DNA from 3 places in the Ensifer sp. EB106-05-01-XG146 genome. Region 3 is predicted to be linked to each of the others. Evidence: predicted binding sites of a transcription regulator. Region 3 holds the regulator's gene; each other region holds the start of a gene.
What was found. Region 3 encodes PhoB, which activates phosphate uptake and scavenging genes when phosphate is short. Its sites were predicted from a motif close to TGTCATNNANCTGTCAT; they were not measured.
Positions count from the first base shown of each region.

Region 1: a site for PhoB is predicted at 2,246-2,262, ahead of AC3WVQ_RS17840 (DUF1868 domain-containing protein). Genes of this name have one in related genera too.
Region 2: a site for PhoB is predicted at 1,869-1,885, ahead of AC3WVQ_RS17230 (alkaline phosphatase D family protein). Genes of this name have one in related genera too.

Region 1 is NZ_JBYTDX010000001.1:3,597,476-3,601,764, forward strand. It holds gene AC3WVQ_RS17825 (membrane protein) at 1-329, opposite strand, end outside; gene rpmF (50S ribosomal protein L32) at 487-672, opposite strand; gene AC3WVQ_RS17835 (glutathione S-transferase family protein) at 818-1,465, opposite strand; gene AC3WVQ_RS17840 (DUF1868 domain-containing protein) at 1,462-2,196, opposite strand; gene mtgA (monofunctional biosynthetic peptidoglycan transglycosylase) at 2,299-3,072, opposite strand; gene AC3WVQ_RS17850 (polyprenyl synthetase family protein) at 3,218-4,132, shown strand; gene hisC (histidinol-phosphate transaminase) at 4,137-4,289, shown strand, end outside.
Region 2 is NZ_JBYTDX010000001.1:3,479,424-3,483,712, forward strand. It holds gene typA (translational GTPase TypA) at 1-36, opposite strand, end outside; gene AC3WVQ_RS17230 (alkaline phosphatase D family protein) at 238-1,803, opposite strand; gene AC3WVQ_RS17235 (amidase) at 2,067-3,377, shown strand; gene AC3WVQ_RS17240 (hypothetical protein) at 3,348-3,518, opposite strand; gene AC3WVQ_RS17245 (hypothetical protein) at 3,682-3,843, opposite strand; gene AC3WVQ_RS17250 (hypothetical protein) at 4,085-4,289, shown strand, end outside.
Region 3 is NZ_JBYTDX010000001.1:175,550-179,838, forward strand. It holds gene pstB (phosphate ABC transporter ATP-binding protein PstB) at 1-116, shown strand, start outside; gene phoU (phosphate signaling complex protein PhoU) at 167-880, shown strand; gene phoB (phosphate regulon transcriptional regulator PhoB) at 1,083-1,766, shown strand; gene AC3WVQ_RS00820 (GcrA family cell cycle regulator) at 1,835-2,356, opposite strand; gene AC3WVQ_RS00825 (aspartate aminotransferase family protein) at 2,778-3,977, shown strand; gene argF (ornithine carbamoyltransferase) at 4,082-4,289, shown strand, end outside.

The sequences.
Region 1 (4,289 bases), 3.4 Mb from region 3:
CTGATGGTCATCAGGATGAAGAAGAGCTGCGTTGCCGCCGGTGCGAGCAGCAGAAATTCGATCAAAAAGACGATGAACAGGATCATCGAGAGCAGATGATCCATCAGTGCGCGGCTGCTCGTGCGCGTCGCTTTCAGCAATTCGACGAAGAGCAGCAGCAGGGCGCCGACGATCAGAAGGTCGCCGAAGCGCATCGTCCAGGTCGCGCCTGATAGCATGGAGAGCGACACCATGTCGGCGTTCAGGCCGGCGAGGCCGCCGAACATTCCGATCATCGCGAGATTGTAGATTGCAAAAGGTAGGATCAGCAGCGGTATGGCAGCAAGCATCAGAACTCCTTGACCGCGTTTATGGTGGACCATGTATATGCGGCGTCGTCACGCAAGGCGCCAGCGATACCACGGCGTCCAAGCAAGATCATGTCAGATGCAAAACAAAAGGGCCGGCAGAGCCAGCCCTTTGAACCTAATCCGCGAACGGAAACGCTTATGCGCTTTCCTTCGGGGTCAGAACCTGACGGCCACGGTACATGCCGGTCTTCAGGTCGATGTGGTGCGGGCGACGCAGTTCGCCGGAGTTCTTGTCTTCGACGTAGGTCGGGGTCTTCAGAGCGTCAGCCGAACGGCGCATGCCACGCTTGGACGGGCTCGTTTTTCTTTTAGGTACAGCCATTTCATTCTCCACTTATCGGGCAAACACTGTTCAGCAGCCGAAATGGCCGTGTAAAACAGATGTTAATCACGGAAATTTGGCGCGCTTATACATGGACAACTGCCGTTTGACCAGTCCCCACGGGCAATTTTTCGACTCGACCTTTTCAGACCTCGTCTTCGGCGACGACCCACGGCTCTGCGCGGGCGGCCTCCTCCCATTTCAGGAACGCCGGATGTGCCTTCACGCGGTTCATGTAGCCGAGCGTTTCTCGATCCGCAACGAGATCGTAGACGTCGAAGCGGTTAACCACAGGCGCGTACATCGCATCGGCCGCGCTGAAGGACCCGAAGAGGAACGGGCCACCGGAACGCGCAAGCGCCTCCGTCCAGATCTGCTCGATACGTGCCACGTCCGCGCGGACGTCCGCGCCAACGTCCAGCGCCTGCTTTGGCCGACGGATGTTCATCGGGCAGGCACCACGCAGAGCGCGAAAACCGGACAGCATCTCCATCGAATAGCTGCGCGCCCGGGCGCGCGCCTGAGGGTCGGCCGGCCACAGCCCGGCGTCGGGAAAGAGTTCGGCGACATATTCGATGATCGCCAGCGATTCCCAGATAAGCAGGTCCCCGTGGCGCAGCAGCGGCACCTTTCCGGTCGGCGAGATCGCCCGGATCTCCGGATTGCCGGCGGCGAAATCGAACGGAATGACCACGTCCGAGAAATCGATGCCGACTGCCGTCATCGCGATCCATGGCCGCATCGACCAGGACGAATAGTTCTTGTTGCCGACATAGAGTGTAAGTCCGGTCATTTCTGTTCCTTGATTGCTGGTCTCTCCGAGAAAACGATCAGTTCCTCGAAATGGTTCATGTCCTCGAACGAGCAGAAGGCCGGCGGATCGAGCGCGATCACCGGCGCCTGCTCGCGCAGAAAAGCGAGCTGCTCGTCCAGCATCGCCTGCCAGCGCGGCAGCGCCGCATCGTCGAGCCAGTCGACGGGGTAAGCATAGGTGATGTGGAATTGGTAGTCGTCATGATCCGGATGGCGATAGCCGAAGGCTTCCGCGAAAGCGTCGCGCCAGGCCTTGAGACAGGCGCGGTCGGCGGCACCGTCGCCTTCGAGCGCAAGGCCCGTCGGCGTGATCTCGGTCACGCGGGCGCGGAACTGCTCCAGCGGCGCAAAATGCGCAAGCCGTTCGCGGTAGTGCGCCGTCATCACCTCGATCGGCGTATCGAGCGGCATGTCGGCCGGCCAGTAAGGGAGCTTCCGGCGGTGTTCGATGATGCCCTGGAAGATCGTCATGTGCAGGCTGGACGGGTGGGTAAAGGCGAACTGCCCCGCCTCGGGCATCGCCATCACCCGGTCGCGCACCGCAAGCACGGCGGCCTCGGACGGCGATCCGGCGGCAACGTGAGACACAACCGTGTTGCCCGGTTCCGAAAGGAACTGGCCTTCGGTGTTGTAGCGCGTTCCGAGATGTCTCGGCGGGGCATCGTTGGCGCTACGGCCAAGGGCGAAAAGCGAGGGGGAAATCAAGGTCATGGAGCAATCGGGCCTTTCGAAGGGAGAGAGGCCCAGATGGCAGAACTCTACTACGCGAGCATGACATCGCCCAGCGAGCGCATCCAATGAAAAGGTCTGATCCTAGTTATAAAGGCAGGTGATGTAACCGCCGGAGCGGCTGGCGCGGCGCTCGATCAGGTTCGCCAGGCGCTTGAGCCCGCGGCCGGGTTTTCCGGCGTTGCGCTCCTTCGGATTGGGCAGCGAGACCGCAAGCAGCGCCGCCTGCCGGCGCGAGAGCTTCGACGCCGAAACCCCGAAATGATGGCGGGCGGCCGCCTCGATACCATAGATCCCGTCGCCCCATTCGGCGATGTTCAGATAGATCTCCATCATCCGCCGCTTGCTCCACACGAAGTCGGCGGCGACCGCCAGCGGCAGTTCCATGCCCTTGCGCAGGAAGGAGCGACCGTTCCAGAGATAGAGGTTCTTGACCGTCTGCATCGGAATGGTGCTCGCGCCGCGGGTGGATTCCCCTTCGAGCGCATCCTCGACCACGCCCCGCATCTGGCCCCAGTCGACGCCGTCATGGGCGCAAAACTGCCCGTCCTCCGACATCATCACCGACTGCACCAGAACCGGGGCGATATCATCGAACTCGACCCATTGCCGATCGTAGCCGCGCAGCAGCACGAGATCGCGCAGCATGAGCGTCGAGACGGGATGGATGAACTCCACCAGGTAGAGAACGATCAGCGCGTAGGGAAGGACGAGAAAGCCCAGAACAGCCAGGACGATCTGGCGGCGACGCGTGCGCAACGTCCGGCGAAGCGAAGACCAGCGACTGGAAGGCAATTCGCCCTCCTCGCGCGCTTCCGGAACGACGTTCGCGGCCTGACTGTTCACCTCGCTGTCCATCCGCTTCTCTTAGTGCATGCGCAGGCAGAGTTGAACGGGCTTTCTGGCAAAAGGCAAGGCGCCGAGAAGGCTGTCCCAGGGAAAGCGCGCGGCTGCGACACGAATCCCCGTTGAAAGCCCTCTTCGCCCATGTCAAAGAGCGCGCATGAGCCAGGACACATCGCCTTTTACCCGTCGCCTCGCCACCAATGCCCGCACCGTCGAGGGTCTGCTGGAACGTCTGCTCGGCCAGACGACGGAAGCCGACGAAATCGCCCGGCCGGCAAACCTGCTCGCGGCCATGCGCCACGGCGTGCTGAACGGCGGCAAGCGTCTGCGCCCCTTCCTGGTGATCGAATGCGCCGATCTGCTCGGCGGCAATCGCGATGCGGCCTTGCGCGTCGGCGCGGCACTCGAATGCGTGCATTGCTATTCGCTGGTCCATGACGACCTGCCGGCGATGGACGACGACGACATGCGCCGCGGCCAGCCGACCGTGCACAGGGCCTTCGATGAGGCGACGGCGATTCTTGCCGGCGACAGCCTGCTGACCTTCGCCTTCGATATCATCGCAGCACCCGAGACAGCGCTTTCGGATGCGCAGAAGGTGGAACTGATCCTGGCGCTCGGACGCGCCGCCGGCCACGGCGGCATGGCCGGCGGACAGGCGCTCGACCTGGCCGCGGAAAAGTCGCCACCGGACGAGGCCGGGATCGTCACGCTGCAGGCGATGAAGACAGGTGCCCTGATCCGCTTTGCCTGCGAGGCTGGCGCCATCGTCGCCGGCGCTTCGAAGGAGGACCGCGCGCGGCTTCGCGCCTTCGGCGAAAAGATCGGCCTTGCCTTCCAGCTTGCCGACGACCTGCTCGACCTTACCGCGGATGCGGAGACCATGGGCAAGGCAACCGGCAAGGACGCCGCCCGTGGCAAGGGCACGCTGGTCGCGCTCAACGGCCAGACCTGGGCGGAAGACCGGCTGGAGCAACTGGTCGTCGAAGCCGAAGCGCTGCTTGCGCCCTATGGAGCGCGCTCGGCCATTCTCGTCGAAGCCGCCCGTTTCATCGCCAATCGCAGGAGCTAGATCCATGAGCAAATACTGGTCGCCGATCGTCTCCAAGCTGAAGCCCTACGTGCCTGGCGAACAGCCGCGCATCGCCAACCTGGTGAAGCTCAACACCAACGAATGCCCCTACGGTCCGTCTGAGAAGGTGCTCGACGCGATCGCCGCGGCAGCGAGC
Region 2 (4,289 bases), 3.3 Mb from region 3:
GACGTGCGCGATAATCGCGATGTTACGAATGCTCATTTTTCGTCTCGGAAGGTTCAGGGCAAGCCCCGATGGGCCACGCCGCTTTTTCAATGGTCGCGCTCATACAGGTTTTTTTGCGATTGCGAAAGGGGGGCGCGCGCATGAGCGTCGTGTTCAAATGCCGGTAGGCCATGGGTTTGCACTCGTCAGGGGTCTCACGAACGCCGTTTGCAAAGCTGTTGGCCGCGACCGAATTCCTCATGCAATTGCGGCCGGATCGAGCGTCACGCGCCAGAGTTCCTGGTCCTGCCGGTCCATCAGCCGCACCGTCATCTGCTGCGTCTGGCCGTTGATATCGACGATGCCGAAAAACTGCAGACCAGCCGATGGCGGCAGGTTCTGGTCGATGCCGCCGCCGGATGCCTTGATGAAACGAACCTCCGGCCCGAAGGTCATGTCGAGCTCCTTCGGCCCATAGGTGCCGGAATGCAGTGGACCGGACACGAACTCCCAGAACGGCGTGAAATCCCTGAATGCGCCGCGCCCCGGATCGTAGTGATGCGCGGCGGTGTAGTGCACGTCCGCCGTCAGCCAGACGAGGTTGTCGATGCCGTTGTCGCGGACGAAGCGCAGGAGATCGGCAAATTCGCGTTCGCGCCCCGCGGGCGGGCCGTTGTCGCCATTGGCGATCGCGTCCGAACCGCGCCGGTTGGTGTAATCGTCCCAGACGACGAGACCGATCGGCATGTCGCAGGCGATCACCTTCCAGGTGGCCCGCGAGGCAGCAAGTTCGCGCTTAAGCCAGTCGACCTGCCGCCAGCCGAACAGGGCGCCGCCGCCGTCTTCTCCCTGGTTGGCGCCGCGATAGGATCTGAGGTCAACGAAGAACACGTCGAGCAACGGACCATAGCCGATCTTGCGGAAGACGCGGCCGGGCTGCGTTGCCGGCATGCGGATCGGCGTCATCTCGTGGAACGCCCGCGCCGCCCGCTCCGCATAGACGGCAACATCCTTTTCCGGATAGCGCGCGTCGTCGCGCAGGTCGGTCGAGGCCGACCAGTTGTTCAGCACCTCGTGGTCGTCCCATTGATAGAATGTGGGGCACACGGCGTTGAGTTGCCGCACGTGGTCGTCGAGCAGATTGTATTTCCACTGGCCGCGATACTCTTCCAGCGTGCGAGCGACGTCGCGCTTCTCGTGCGTCACCACCCGGTTCTTCCAGACACCGCCATCACGTAGCGCTATCTCGTCGGGGATCGGGTTATCGGCATAGATCGTGTCACCGGAATGAATGAAGAAGTCCGGCTCGTGCTGGCGCATGGTCGAATAGGTCTTCATGCCGACATCATCAATGCCCCAGCCCTGCCCGGCCGTGTCGCCGGACCAGACGAAGCGGATCGAGCGCTTGCGCAAGGGGGCGGTGCGAAACCGGCCGGTGACCGGCGCGGAGACGCGGTTGACGTCGTAGAGATCCGTGGCGGTGAAGCGGTAGAAGATATCCTGGTCCGGCAGCAGCCCGTCGAGCGAACATTTGATCGCGCAATCCGTCTGCGGCGTCGCCGTCAGATCGGAAAGGCGAAGGGGGTTAGAGAAGCTCTCGGTGGTCGAGTATTCGACCGACACCTTCGACGGGCGATCCACCCGTGTCCAGATCATGCCGGAGGACGTATCGACATCGCCCGATTGCACGCCGTGAATGAATTCCGGCCGGCCGTAGCCGCGTGCATAAAAGGGTGTCGCAAGACCGGATGAGGCCACGAAGCCCGCGGCACCGGCGGAAAGCAGGAAAGAACGCCTCGAAAGCGTCTTGAGGATATCGGCCAAACAGACCTCCGATTCGGCAGCGCCACCGCGCGTGCCGGACCTTTGGTCATCTGGGTGTCAGCGACGTAACAGGCGCATGAAACTATTTGAACGGTTTGGCGACAGTTCGGTGAAGGCCGGAGCTGGCCGCGGCGACAATGGGACGATGGCAAACTCCGCCAATGCTGTTATCAAAGGCGATCAGCGTTGGCCCTGGTGAATCCGGGCAACGAACCCGCCTCCTGCCTCCGTTCGGTGGCCTCACAAATCGACAGGTGATCATCGTGTCCCATGCCGCCAACGTCTCCGTCCGCGACCGCCTGGAACAGATCCTGAGCCGGCTCAACAATCGTCGGCACGAGCAAAAGGCTTTTGTCCGGCTCTACGAAGAGCGCGCGCGGAGCGAGGCAGACGCGGCCGACCGCCGCCGGCAGGCGGGGGACAGCCTTGGGCCGCTCGACGGCAAGATCGTTTCAATCAAGGACCTGTTGGATATCGCCGGCGAACCGACGCTTGCCGGCTCCATCATCCGGCGCGACGCGCCGCCGGCCCAAAAAGACGCGCTCGTTGTCCAGCGGCTGCGTGCTGCCGGTGCGGTCATTATCGGCAAGACGCATATGACCGAATTCGCGTTTACGGCCGTCGGCCTCAATCCGCACTACCCGGTACCCGGCAACGCCACCGACGAAAGCCTGATCCCCGGCGGTTCGTCCTCGGGCGCTGGCGTGTCGGCGGCAGAAGGCACCTGCGACATTGCCATCGGTTCAGATACCGGTGGCTCGATCCGCATCCCCGCGGCGCTGAACGGCATCGTCGGCTTCAAGCCGACAGCCAGCCGCATCCCGCTCGATGGCGCCTTTCCGCTCTCGCCGGTTCTGGATTCGCTCGGGCCGCTCGCCCGGACCGTTGCCGATTGTGCGGCGACCGATGCTGTGATGGCCGGCGAGCAGCCAAGGCCGCTTGTCGCCCGTCCTGTCGCAGATCTTCGTATCGGCATCCCCCGTGGCAGGCTGTTTGAAGACCTCTCCCCCGAAGTCGCCGACGCCTTTGCGGCAAGCCTCGACCGACTGGCCAAAGCGGGTGCCAAGATCGTCGACTGCACCATCGATGACTTGATCGAGAAGCTCGGCCAAGCGACGCGGATCGGCTCGATTGCGGGCCTGGAGGCAAGCCGTATCCACGCCGGATGGCTGGGTGATGCGGCCGTCCCAGTCGACGAAAGGGTCAAGTTCTCGCTTCGCCGCCGCCTTTTGGTGCCCGACGCGACGATCTCGGCCCTGCTGCAAACCCGGCATGCGCTCGCTGCCGCCATGGACGAGCGGCTCTCGCCCTACGATCTCATCGCACTGCCGACGACGCCGATTGCGGCCGTGTCCATCGCAAGCGTCGACACCGACGCGGCGGAATACGACCGCGTGGAGAGCCTGCTGCTGCGCAACTGCCAGGTCGCCAACCAGTTCGATCTCACCGCTATCACCCTGCCGATGCCGGGCCTTGTGCGGCCGGCCGGACTGATGCTGGTTGGGAGAAACGGAACCGATGCGACCGTACTGGCGTCAGCCCTTTCAGCCGAAGCGCTGCTTCAGCAAGCTTGAACGGCGCGCCCGATGGTCATCGAATGAAACACCGGCCTGCAAGCAGGCCGGTTCGGCAGTCGTCGTCGCCCGAAGGATCAGCCAGACCGGTACGCCGATAATCAGCAGCGCTATGACCGTATGCCAGATAGAAAATGTCATGCTTGTGCGCCTCCCCTAGCGCAAGCGATACGTGGCCGCGAACTCTCCCGACATCCGACGCGTCGCCGATTGGAACCCGGTCAGAACAGGACATCCCTGATTCGATTCGCAACCGATGGCGGATTACGTTCGAAAAATAGTTCGTGGAGGAGACGCGCTCCGCTCAATGCATCGTTTCGCCGGAGATCTCGTCACGGAGGATGCGGAAGGCATCTTCAAGCGCGGCGACCAAGACATCGGTCAGTTCGTCGCCGTCATTGTTCGCGAGATAGAGGGCAACCATCTTGTCGGATGGGTCGCGGTAATGCTCGATATCGTTTGACATATCATTGTCCTTCATTCGCCGTGTCACATCCCGGCCATTGAGGTGACTATAGGCGAAGGGACTTGCGTAAAGCTGGATGCATGACATCAGGCGAAGGGCACAGCACGCAGCGTCGCGTTATTCTCCATGCGCTCCCTAACGGGGTCGACCGACAAAGGATAGAGGATAGCGACCTATTTCGCTCGCGCCGGGCGCACGAGCACGCTAGAGCATGTCGCCGACGAACGACGCGGGAATGAGCATGTCGAAGAAAACCAAGAGCGACGAAACCGCGGACGTGCAGCGCCTGAAACTCGATTTTCCCGACATCCATGCGGATCTGATCGCCGGCCGCATCCCGTCGCTGCGCAAGGCGCTTATCGCGGCAGGGCTTAAGGACGAGCGCACGCGCCTCGACAAGCTCAAGAATTCCTGGACCAAGGCAAGCCCCACCGAGCGTGAAACGT
Region 3 (4,289 bases):
AGCGCACCGCCATGTTCCACCTCGGCAATCTCGTCGAGGAGAACGACACCGACAAGATGTTCACCAATCCGGATGACCAGCGCACCCAGGATTACATCATGGGCCGCTTCGGCTGAGGCCGCATAAGGCTGCAACAGTAACTGCAAAGCGCCCGTAAGGATCGACGATCATGTCCATGCATATCATGTCCGCCTATGACGAAGAACTGAAGTACCTGACGCGCCGCATCTCGGAGATGGGCGGCCTCGCCGAACAGATGGTCGCCGAGTCCGTTCGCGCGCTGGTCAACTCCGACCTGGCTCTCGCACAGAAGGTGATCTCGGACGACACCGTCCTCGACGACGCCGAGCGCCAGATCGGTGAGAAGGCGATCGTCACGATCGCCAAGCGTCAGCCGGTCGCCGCCGACCTGCGTGAGATCATGGGGTCGATCCGCATCGCCTCCGATCTGGAACGCGTCGGCGACCTTGGCAAGAACACCGCCAAGCGCGTGATCGCGGTCGCCGGCTCCGGCATTCCGCGCAAGCTCGCCCGTGGCCTCGAGCATCTGGCAGAGCTCGCTCTCGTCCAGCTCAAGGAAGTGCTCGACGTCTACGCCTCGCGCTCGCCGGAAAAGGCCAACAGCATCCGCGAGCGTGACGAGGAGATCGACGCGATCTACACCTCGCTGTTCCGCGAGCTCTTGACCTACATGATGGAAGATCCGCGCAACATCACGCCCTGCACGCATCTTCTGTTCTGCGCCAAGAACATCGAGCGCATCGGCGACCACGCGACCAATATCGCTGAGACGATCTATTACATGGCGACGGGTGCTCAGCCGGAAGGCGAGCGTCCGAAGGATGACACTACGTCGACGCTGGGCTCGGTCAACGACTGAGCGCCAAGCGCGCCGTAAGCATGCATGCCCTTTGAAATCTGATCCGGTCGCGGCTTCGGTCGCGGCCCCGAATTCCTGTATCTGAAGCATGCGGTTTTCGCCCCGCCTTTGAAAACGGCGGATGTGCTCCAGATTTAGAGTGTCTGAGCGCCGGCCGGGCCGATGAGCCCAAAGGCCGCCCGCGGTAAGGAGACGTTACCTGATGTTGCCAAAAATCGCCGTAGTCGAAGACGAAGAGGCGCTGAGCGTTCTGCTGCGTTACAATCTGGAAGCCGAGGGCTTCGACGTCGATACGATCCTGCGGGGCGACGAGGCGGAGATCCGGCTTCAGGAGCGGCTGCCCGACCTGCTTATCCTCGACTGGATGCTGCCCGGTGTTTCCGGCATTGAACTTTGCCGTCGGCTGCGCCAGCGTCCGGAGACCGAACGTCTGCCGATCATCATGCTGACGGCGCGCGGCGAGGAAAGCGAGCGCGTCCGGGGTCTGGCGACGGGTGCCGACGACTACGTGGTCAAGCCCTTCTCGACGCCGGAGCTGATGGCGCGCGTCAAGGCGATGCTGCGCCGGGCAAAGCCCGAGGTGCTGTCGACGCTGCTTCGCTGCGGCGACATCGAACTCGACCGCGAGACCCACCGCGTTCATCGCCGCAGCCGCGAAGTGCGCCTCGGCCCCACCGAGTTCCGTCTTCTGGAGTTCCTCATGTCCTCGCCGGGCCGCGTCTTCTCTCGCTCGCAGCTTCTGGATGGCGTCTGGGGGCATGACATCTATGTCGACGAGCGCACCGTCGACGTGCATGTCGGTCGTCTGCGCAAGGCTCTGAACTTCTCGAACATGCCCGACGTCATCCGCACCGTTCGCGGCGCCGGCTATTCGCTCGAAAGCTGAGCGGTCTGAAAGTCGCCAAGAAAAAAAGGGGCCGATCGGCCCCTTTTTTATTGATGCCGTCCAGCTTCTCAGCGGGCCCTGCGGCGCTCCCCCGACGGCTGGTAGGCCAGCCGCGCATGGAAGGTGCAGTAAGGCGAGGCTTCCGGGGAATCGTTGCCGCAGAAGTGAAACTCTTCCTTCAGCGGGTCGCCGATCGGCCACTTGCAGGTGCGCTCGGTGAGCTGGGTCAGCTCGAGGCGGCGCGACATCGGCACGACAACGTCGGTGCGGGTGCTGAAATCCTGCTCGGCAACGAGATCGACTTCGATTTCTTCCTTGAGAACGACAGCGCCGGCCGCGCGTGCAACCGGGCGGGTCGAAACGCGCGAAGCGTAGTTCGGTGCGCGCGGTGCCGAAGTCGGGCGCTTCGGACGGGCTGCTGTCGTGGTGCTGCCGCCGGCCTTGGCGCGACCTGGCAGGCTCAGGCGGTGAACCTTGCCGATGACAGCGTTACGGCTGACGCCGCCGAGCTGCGCCGCGATCTGGCTTGCGCTCAGGCCCTCGGACCAAAGCTTCTTCAGTTTCTCCACCCGCTCGTCAGTCCAGTTCATTTCTGCACTCTCCGTTCTCAGCGTTGGGGATGGCAGAATCCCTCACCGCACCCCGGCTAAACCCCGGGGTTGCAAACGCGATAACTCTTTTGGTGACTAGGTCCGCCGCATGCGTCTAGTAATTGAATGTTAACGTACTGACCGCTGGACTCTGTGGCAAGAGTCCCGGGAATCAGGCCGAATCGATTTCGTAGTTTTCCCCAACTTGCTCGGCCAGCGTTGCATTTTTGCAAGCCCTCCCGGACGATTTTTCTGCTGCCAGGAATCGACCCTTCATGTTGCGCTGCAAGGCTTGGTTTTGTTGACATTGCAGCGCGAAATGGGAATAGTGCCTGCGCCGCCGAAAGGCGGCATTTTTGATTTTTATCGGCCCGCGTGAGGCGCGGGATCGATGTCGATCTGGAGTGAAGGAGAGCCTCGCATGACTGCAACCACGCCGCTTTACGATACCTACATGCGCGCGCCGTTGCGTTTCGAGCGAGGAGAGGGCGCCTGGCTGATCGCTGAAGACGGCACGCGTTATCTCGATTTCGGTGCCGGCGTTGCCGTGAACTCGCTCGGCCACGCGCACCCGCACCTGGTCGAGGCGCTGAAGGCGCAGGCCGACAAGGTCTGGCACCTGTCCAACCTTTATGAAATTGCGGGCCAGGAAAGCCTCGGCCGCCGGCTGACGGCAGTGACCTTTGCCGACAAGGTCTTCTTCACCAATTCGGGCGCGGAAGCGCTGGAATGCGCCATCAAGACGGCACGGCGTTACCACTTCTCCAAGGGCCACCCGGAGAAGTTCCACGTCATCACCTTCGAAGGCGCCTTCCACGGCCGCACGATCGCGACGATCGCCGCCGGTGGTCAGCAGAAATACATCGAAGGTTTCGGGCCGAAGGCGCCGGGCTTCTACCAGGTTCCGTTCGGCGACATCGCCGCGGTCAAGAATGCGATCACCGAGGAAACCGCAGCGATCCTGATCGAGCCGATCCAGGGCGAGGGCGGCATCCGTCCGGCGACCAAGGAATTCATGCAGGAACTGCGCGCGCTTTGCGACGAGTTCGGCCTGCTCTTGATCCTCGACGAGGTCCAGACCGGCGTCGGCCGTACCGGCAAGCTGTTTGCCCATGAATGGGCGGATATCCGTCCGGATATCATGGCGGTCGCCAAGGGTATCGGCGGTGGCTTCCCGTTCGGCGCCTGCCTCGCGACTGAGGAAGCCGCATCTGGTATGGTGGCGGGCACGCATGGCTCCACATATGGCGGCAACCCGCTGGCCATGGCCGTCGGCAACGCCGTGCTCGACGTCGTTCTGGCCGACGGATTCCTGACGCATGTGCGCGATGTCGCGCTGGTCTTCCGCCAGGGCCTTGCGTCGCTCAAGGACCGTTTCCCTGATGTCATCGAGGACATCCGCGGCGACGGTTTGATGCTGGGCATCAAGGTGAAGGGCCCTTCGGCCGATCTGCTGAAGGAAATCCGCGCCGAAAAGCTCCTGGCCGTGCCGGCGGGCGAAAATGTGCTGCGTCTGCTGCCGCCGCTGACCGTGACGGCGGAAGAGGCGCGCGAGGGGCTCGCACGTATCGAACGCGCCGCCGAGGCGGTTCGCAAGGCAAGCGGCAACGCCGCGGCCTGAAGGTAGCGACCCAGGGACGACTAAGGCGTTAGAATGACCTTCGTGCGGGCACGTGGATAGCGTGCCGCACCAGGGACCGATTTTTCAGACAGGAACCGAGTACGATGGCAGGCACCAGACATTTTCTCGATCTTTCGGCCATGACGGCCGCCGACCTCCGGACGATCATCGACGATGCGCGCGTCCGAAAGGCGGCGACCAAGGCCGGAACTGCCGAGAAGCCGCTCGCCGGCAAGATGCTGGCGATGATCTTCGAAAAGCCCTCCACCCGCACCCGCGTTTCCTTCGATGTCGGCATGCGCCAGCTCGGCG